Regions from separate parts of the Bacillus cihuensis genome, predicted to be linked through region 1. Evidence: predicted binding sites of a transcription regulator. Region 1 holds the regulator's gene; the other holds the start of a gene.

Region 1 (4,443 bases):
TATACTGCCAGCCGTATGCCTTAAAACGACCTTCAACACTTTCACTAAAAGATTTGTCCAAATCCCCATCAAGTGAAATGTCATTTGAATCATATAAAACGACCATTCTACCAAGCTTAAGGTGAGCAGCTAACGAAGCGGCCTCTGAAGACACACCTTCCATTAAATCCCCGTCTCCACAAATACCATATGTATAATGATCTACTACATTATATGAGCCACGATTATATGTTCCTGCTAAATGACGTTCAGCCATAGCCATACCTACTGCCATTGCAATACCTTGGCCTAGAGGCCCAGTTGTTGCATCTACCCCTGCAGTATGTCCATATTCAGGATGACCTGGTGTTTTGCTACCCCATTGGCGGAAATTTTTAATATCATCCATTGATAAATCATAGCCTGATAAATGCAAAAGACTATACAATAGCATCGATCCATGTCCAGCTGAAAGAACAAAACGGTCTCTATTAAACCAAGTTGGATTTTTCGGATTGTGATTCATAAACTGGGTCCAAAGAGTGTAAGCCATCGGAGCAGCGCCCATCGGCATTCCAGGGTGTCCAGAATTCGCTTTTTCAATAGCATCAATTGACAGTGTACGAATTGTATTGATTGAAAGTGCATCAGTTTTGTTTAACATAAAACCATCCTTCCTTTATGTATACCCTTACTATATTATAGTGTCATTTTGATAAAAACAACAATAATTCAGATACTTTATTAAAGTGCCCTGTCTTCCTTCAATAATCCGCTCATTCTTCAAACAAAAAAAGAATATCGAAACCGATATTCTTTTTATTTCATCTATTAATGTAAACGATTTTTTGAATCTTTAATACTTTTAAGCTTTTCAGGTGTAACATCGTTTCCTTCTGGGTCAATAATTGTCAAATGCTCGATCGTATTTGACATAGATTTCCGAAACGTTTCTAAGTACTCACTTCTCAGCTTAGATTGTTCTTTCGCTTCTTCCACTGTCAATGAGCTGGACTTGGCCTTCTTAGCCAGTTCATTTATACGAGCTAACTTTTCTTTCGATAACATATTTTCGCTCCCTTTTACTTTTAATAGTGTCATGTTATAAAAAAAAAAGCGAAAATACAAGTTCTCTGCTCTTGATTAATCTTCTTTTACAGCTTTGTATTCTAAATATCTTCGATTTATTGTTGCTTTTGAAACTTGATAACCAAATCCTCGTAAAGTTGCTGCAATTTCTGCAAATGTAAGTCCGTTGTTTCGAAGTTTTACTATTTCTTCAATTGGAACTTCTTTTCTTTCTCTTCCACCACTCATTCCTTGATTGGCCAGATTTTTTTGTGGTCGAAATCCATTTTCAACTGCCCGCTGCATACCACGTTTAATTTTAATATTATGTAACTTCCGCTGGTACTCCTCAACAATTCCGACAATATTAATGACCATCGAATCTGAATCAGATAGTTCAATTTCCCCATCATGTGATAAAGAATAAATTTTTACACCTTCCTTAATAATTACATGAAAAAGGGCAATTTTCGCGTTTCCACGACCAAGCCTCGTTTCATCTTGAATTAATAGAACGTCAGCCTGCTTCTTTTTTAAGATATCTAACATTTCAAAAATGCCATCACGATTAAGTTCGTAACCGCTTGCTTGTTCTTTAATAACAGAAACAATTTCAAATTCTGATTTACTTGCTAGTTTTCTCAACTCTTCTTCCTGTCTGACTAAAGATGTTTCTTGTGATTCTTTTTCTGTACTAACACGGCAGTATATAATTGCTCTCATTTATTTCCAACTTTCTTATTGCTTACTTGCTAAACTTAGATTTGTTTTAGTTACTGGTATAATAATAGAATCTCCTGGTACAAGTGAATTTGCAGATATTTCATTATGAGTAATAATCCAGTCTATGAACTCATCTCTCGATAAATCTTCTGTTTTGTATACTTCAGCCATTTTCCATAGAGTATCACCATGATCTACTGTAATAGAGATATATTTGTCAAGGTTATCATAATTTTTATTCATTGAGAAAAATAAAGAAAAAATAAACACGATTACTGCTAGTGAAAGTGTATAAGTATAACTTTTTAATAGTTTTTTCATCGTTATTCCCTCCAAAATCGAATGCCTGTTCGCAATTTGTTAATCTCAGTATATACCGAACATCTGTTTTTAGTCAACATTATTCGAACTTATGTTTGTATCTTTTTTTTTCGCGTGATATAATAAAAACAAGAATAAGAGAGAAGGGGTGAAAGTATGTCTAAGCTTTCAAAAAGGCAAAATGATATATTGGATTTTATTAAAGACGAAGTTCGTACTAAAGGCTATCCACCTTCAGTGAGAGAGATTGGAGAAGCTGTTGGTTTAGCTTCAAGCTCGACAGTTCACGGTCATTTATCAAGATTAGAAAGTAAAGGTCTTATTCGTCGCGATCCTACCAAACCTCGTGCCATTGAAATACTAGATCCATCTGAAACGCACAATATACCAAAAAACAACGTCATCAATGTGCCTTTACTCGGAAAGGTAACAGCTGGTCTACCAATTACTGCAATTGAAAACATTGAGGAGTATTTCCCACTTCCAGAATCGATGGCAACACATGACGAACATGTCTTCATGCTCGAAATTATGGGCGATAGTATGATTGAAGCTGGAATCCATGATGGCGACTATGTTATTGTGAAGCAACAAAGTACAGCGAATAATGGTGATATTGTTGTTGCTATGACTGAGGATGATGAAGCAACGGTAAAACGCTTTTTTAAAGAAAAAGATTTCATCCGTTTACAGCCCGAAAACTCCAATATGGAACCAATCATTCTTGGGAACGTATCAATTCTTGGAAGAGTAATTGGACTTTACCGCCAAATCCATTAATGTTTTTTCCTCCTGTTTATTACAGGAGGTTTATTTTTTTATAACAACTTATCTTGAGTACTCCCTACAGCGCATGTAAATAAATAACATTAAGAAGAAATTGGATGCAATTTGTTCCCTATATAAAGCCACGTATTAATAAAGCTATTTACATGAGATTTCCCTGTCTTTTTGGACAACCTCACTTAGATCATTCATATGAACCGTTTCTTGGAATTATTACAGATAATTAATCACTTCTTAAATTTGTAAAATATTCATTTTAAGTGAATGCTAAAGATGATGTGGAAACTCCTCATGAAACAACAGCTAACGATGTAGCGACAAAAAATCTAAGAAGTTTAGATTTTTCGATATTAGATCACCCATAATATATCGATATATCTATTCATAGGATTATTTTTATATAATCGATGTTTTGATAAGTGGTATATTATATGAAAAAACTTTCTATTGGACTACTTCCGTTAGTCCTTGTAACTACACAAGTTCCTAAAGTAGATGCTCATCCAGGGCGTACCGATAGTAATGGAGGGCATTACAGATGGACTAATTGTAAAATGGAGGTTAAGTTTCGGAGAGTAATTACCAATGGACTTGGTTCATCAAAAACACTATCTAAACCTAGCACATCTAAACCTGCAACTGTTAGCGCTAGCGTTTATCTTAATTGTGGAAAACAAAGCTATAATTTAAGTGCCTACATAATAACGGCACAACACCCATTCCAATGACCAATCTTTGAGGCATTAGATGTTACTGTACAATTTGAAAGTAGCACTAAAAAAGTTACTGGATCTAAAGTGCAAAAACGATTTTTTAAATATCGGCAATAGAAAAGCTAATATTAAATCAAATGGTAATACTACTTCGTTTGATTTATCAAAACCTGCGGAATAACCAATGGCTCAACTATGGTTCCATTACGCATTACAAATGAATCATTGGGTGGCAATGTTCGATGGGATAGTAGTACTAGAGAGTAAAGATTACAAAGTAAAATTTAGTGGCTGTCCAAAAGCATTTGCTTTTAGACAACGGCTTCTTTTTACCAAAAAAATTGGACATAAATAATATTAATATTCTTTATATTATAGGGAGGAGATTGCATTGAAGATGAAAAGAACTGTCAAGAGTTTCTTGACAGTTAAAATAGTTAATAAGTGGTGATCCCTTCGCCATGTTGAATCTACAAATCTATAAAGATTCTTTATTCAGATTTACCCAAATACACTATTGAGATCTTTGTTTGCATTCTCTATTTTCTTTTGATCAATTGTTAATTCATTCTCTTGCAGAAATGCCGTTTCTAATAAAGCATCCATCGCATCCTTAAATGAATTTTCATCTAAAAAGGTCTTAATCATCATCGAGTCTTTTTTCCCTGTTTGTAGATTTTTTGAAGTAACTAATGACCATTCCCCTTCGTAAATGTACACCTCATTTTCATTTCGACCGATAATTGGGCCTTTATACGAACGGCAATCGAACTTTTTATTATAAAAAGAATAATGATGTTTTTTTAGGTATGAAATGATTGGCTTTACCTTTTCAGCTCTTTCGAGAAATTTT
Region 2 (4,443 bases), on a different contig from region 1:
AGTCATTCGAGGTTTTTAACGAGTGTTTTCATATCCAGAAAAGTTGATAGATTTTTATAGAAGAAACTAGTTAAAAAAGGGCATCCGCTTAGGAAGAGGCAGATGCTTTTTCAACGAAGTAATTCCTTCTACGTAATGAAAAGGAGGTATTTCTACGGTGAAAAGGTGAATTCATTACGAAAAATCCTTTACTATTTCATGAATTTTTTCAGGTTTCAAAAAGGAGGAGATTGATTCTTCGGTTTGAAGGGTAAGTGAAGCACCAGCAAGACCTAATTGGCAAGCACTAAAAAGCGATTCTTCGTTTAATATTCCATAGATTGCACATGAAGCAAATGCTTCCCCCGCCCCTGTGACATCAACAACATCCGTTTTAAAAGGAGGCAAGTGTCCAGATTCCTCAGTAGAAAAATAATAGCCCCCCTGATTACCAAGTGTGATAATAATTTTTTTGACGCCACGCTGGCTAATTATTTCACAAGCTAATTGACAATCCTCGATTGAGTCGATTTTTATGTCAGCAAGTATTTCTGCCTCTTCTCGGTTAGGTAGAATCATTTCTACACCGTCAAGACGTAATGGAAGTTTTCGTGCTTTGGCTGTTGATACCGGATCAATGTACATCGGAATGTTTTCATCACGGCAGCGATTAATTAAATAATCGAGGCATTTCTTAGGGATATTCATATCCAAAAAAACAGCTTGAGCGGAAACAATATAGGACCATTTTTCCTCAAACATGGATGTTGTCATTTTTTCATAAATATTCATATCAGCCATAGAGACAATACTTTCACCATTTATATCTAATAAGGTGGTAAAAGTCCCTGTTCGTTCTGTTGGTAACACCCATACTTGACTAACATCGACTCCTTGACTTTTCGTTTCATTCAGTATCCAATTACCTTCTTTGTCATCCCCTACGCAAGTCATAAGAGTAGTGCTACAACCAAGTCGACTTAAATTCCCGGCAAAGTTGCGTGCTACACCACCACAAGTTTCAGTAATTTTTACTGGATTAGATGAATATAAACGCACCTCCTGATTTGATCGTGCTTTCCGGTCTGTGTTTGCCCCTCCGATACAGACGATCGACGATTCTTCTTGGAGAATATAGGCACGTCCCTTGATTTCCCCGCGTCTTGTCAGGTTAGCGATATAATTGGCGACTGCAGGTCGTGATAAACCAACTTTACTTGATAATTCTTGCTGTGAAATGTAAGGATTCATTTTTATGTAATGTAAAATTTGTTTCTCTTTATCCATAGCACAACCTCCCCCCCTTATTGAACTTTAGTTTATTATATAAACAAATGTTTGTAAATGTGTATTTGCAAATAGAGTAATAATAATTTTACCTTCTGCCTGTTTACACAGATTGAAGAAAGTTTTACAGACAAATGATAGGTTAAACTATAATAACCAAAAAAAAGAGATTGTAAATACGTCTATCTTTGAATTATATTGAAGACTATGATTTTTTGAAGGTTTTCTAAAAATCATAGTCATAATTGAGCGGATAATAAACATGTAGGAGGAAATATAATGATGAAAACGTATTTGTACCCTTTGTTGGTCGTTATAGCAGCTAGTAGTTATGGTGTCGTTTCAACGATCATAAAACTAGCCATGCGCAGTGGTTTTTCAGTTTCTGAAGCAGTGACAAGTCAATTCTTCTTTGGTTTTTGTATCGCGGTGTTTATTTTCATTGTTACAAATCGAACAAAATTAAGCTTTAATGGGATTAAAATTCTGATCTTTGCTGGTGTTTTTACAGGGTTGACTAATATTTTATATGGTCGTTCTTTGAACTATTTACCTGCTTCTTTGGCCGTTGTACTGTTGTTTCAATTTACATGGATCGGCATGTTGATTTCTTGTATAACCAAACGCCAATTTCCCAGTCGAATTGAAACGATATCTTTACTAATCTTGGTCATTGGGACGATACCAGCGGCTGGTTTAATAGATGTTGATGTATCTCAAATACCTTTTCAAGGATGGTTATGGGGGTTAGCAGCAGCACTTTGTTATTCCTTATTTTTATTTGTTAACGGGAAGGCCACAACAAATATGAATACCTCTAATCGTTTAGTATTGGTTTCATTCTTTGCTTTGATGATGTCCGTTGTTTTTCAATCACCGGAAGTGATTTGGAATGGCACTTTGTTTAGCGGGGGACTTTGGATGTATGGGTTGGCATTAGGGTTATTTGGGATGATTATTCCGGTATACTTATTCACGATTGCAATTCCTAAAGTTGGATTAGGTATGTCATCCATATTGGGTGCTATTGAATTGCCAATCGCTGTTATGGTGTCCGTCATCTTGTTAAGTGAACATGTTACTACACTGCAAATAGTTGGGATTGTAACCATTCTTCTCGGAATGACCTTACCAACAATGCTTAATAGTAATATATTGTTAATTAAAACCAAAGTTAAGCAACATTAGTACTAAGTAAAACTTACATGGTGTTGAATTTAAAAAAACATATTAGTAGGTGTTTGCATTTCCGTTATACGAAATAAAAACCACACTGATAAGTTGGCATTTTCAACATCATGTCATTGCTAATAAAAATATTATTTTAAGATGATTGACAATTTGAAAAGTAAGCGTATACTAAACACATGTTGGTTATGAAAACAATTGTTTTTTGATGTTTCAACCGACAAGTTGGCATCTTTAAACCATGTCATTGTTAATAAAAATATCATTTAAAAGATGATTGACAATTTGAAAAGTAAGCGTATACTAAACACATGTTGGTTATGCAAACAATTGTTTTGGAGAAGAGAGGTGTAAAAATGGCTATTGATATTAATGAAAATGAAGAGATGATTTTAGGTATGATTCGAGAAAATCCATTTATCTCTCAACAGGAGTTATCAGAAATTTTAGGTTTATCAAAATCATCGATTGCTAATATTATCTCTGGATTAATCAAGAAAGAGTATGTCTTTGGCAAGGCTTATGTTTTGAATGAAACAGCTCCTATTGTTTGCATAGGTGGAGCTAACGTGGATAGGAAATTCTATACCAAAAGTAAAATAACGAATGAAACGTCTAATCCAGTGAAGTCTTCTAGATCAGTTGGAGGAGTCGCGAGAAATATTGCTGAAAACTTAGGTAGATTAGGTGAGGATGTAACATTAATTTCAGCAAGTGGACATGATTCAGAGTGGCAAGAAATTTATGATTTATCATCTCCTTTCATGAATTTAGAACATGTTTATCAAGGTGACAATTTGACGACAGGATCTTATACAGCCGTTTTAGATATGAAGGGGGATTTATCCATTGCATTAGCAGACATGGACGTTTTTGAGAATATTACCCCTGAGTTGTTAATCAAAAATACTAATATACTAAAAAAAGCAAAATGTATCGTAACGGATTTAAATTGCCCAAGTGAAACGATTGATTTTCTGTGCTTTTTCGCATCGAAACATGATATTCCATTAGTCATTATTCCTGTTTCATCTCCAAAAATGGATAGGCTTCCAAAATCTTTGAATGCAGTAAGTTGGCTTATCGTAAATAAAGATGAAACAGAAACGTTTATGAATATTAATATCAGTGATGAAGAAAGTTGGAAAAACTCAGTTGAAAAATGGCTTGAGTTAGGTGTCAAAAATGTGATTGTAACGAATGGCTCAAAAGGTGTCATGACAGGTAGTCAAAATGGAGAGGTTCATTATTTTCCAGCTATCGAAACACCGATGGTTGTTGATGTAACAGGTGCAGGCGATTCATTTTGTTCAGCTGTAATTTATTCCTGGCTACAGAAAAAGGAAATCGATTACATCGTCAAATCTGGCTTGGTCAATGCCCATAAAACGATTATGTCAAAGTATACAGTTAGACAAGAATTATCAAAAAAACAATTTATCTTAGATATGGAGGCAATTTAAATGAAAAACTATATTGAATTATCACAAGAGGTACAACAAGCAAAAGCAGAAGGAAAAGCAATCGTTGCATTAGAGTCTACTATTATTTCTCACGGTATGCCGTATCCACAAAACGTAAAAATGGCTCGTGAAGTTGAACAAATTGTTCGTGATAACGGTGCTGTTCCAGCAACTATTGCCATCATTGATGGAAAAATTAAAATTGGTTTAACAGATGAGGAATTAGAATTATTCGGTAAAAGTTCAGGTGTTGCTAAAGTATCAAGACGTGACTTAGCTCATATTGTTGCTACAAAACAACTTGGTGCTACGACTGTTGCAACAACAATGATTTGCGCAGATTTAGCAGACATCAAAATCTTCGTAACTGGTGGTATTGGTGGAGTTCATAAAGGTGCAGAAACGACGATGGACATCTCTGCTGACCTTGATGAATTAGCTCAAACGGATGTAGCTGTCATTTGTGCTGGAGCTAAATCAATCCTAGATTTAGGACTTACTCTTGAATACCTTGAAACAAAAGGGG

What was found. Region 1 encodes LexA, which represses DNA repair genes until DNA is damaged. Its sites were predicted from a motif close to CGAACATATGTTCG; they were not measured.
Region 2: the regulator LexA is predicted to act here: its motif matches at 2,778-2,791, upstream of V179_RS0125785 (carbohydrate kinase).

The regions. Positions count from the first base shown of each region.
Region 1 is NZ_KI632495.1:75,362-79,804, reverse strand. It holds gene tkt (transketolase) at 1-643, opposite strand, end outside; gene V179_RS0106125 (DUF896 domain-containing protein) at 811-1,047, opposite strand; gene V179_RS0106120 (YneB family resolvase-like protein) at 1,123-1,770, opposite strand; gene yneA (cell division suppressor protein YneA) at 1,786-2,091, opposite strand; gene lexA (transcriptional repressor LexA) at 2,248-2,871, shown strand; gene V179_RS0106105 (YHYH domain-containing protein) at 3,309-3,605, shown strand; gene V179_RS32305 (hypothetical protein) at 3,786-3,857, shown strand; gene V179_RS0106090 (hypothetical protein) at 4,092-4,443, opposite strand, start outside.
Region 2 is NZ_KI632501.1:14,649-19,091, forward strand. It holds gene V179_RS0125775 (carbohydrate kinase) at 175-1,266, opposite strand; gene V179_RS0125780 (EamA family transporter) at 1,546-2,454, shown strand; gene V179_RS0125785 (carbohydrate kinase) at 2,823-3,917, shown strand; gene V179_RS0125790 (pseudouridine-5'-phosphate glycosidase) at 3,918-4,443, shown strand, end outside.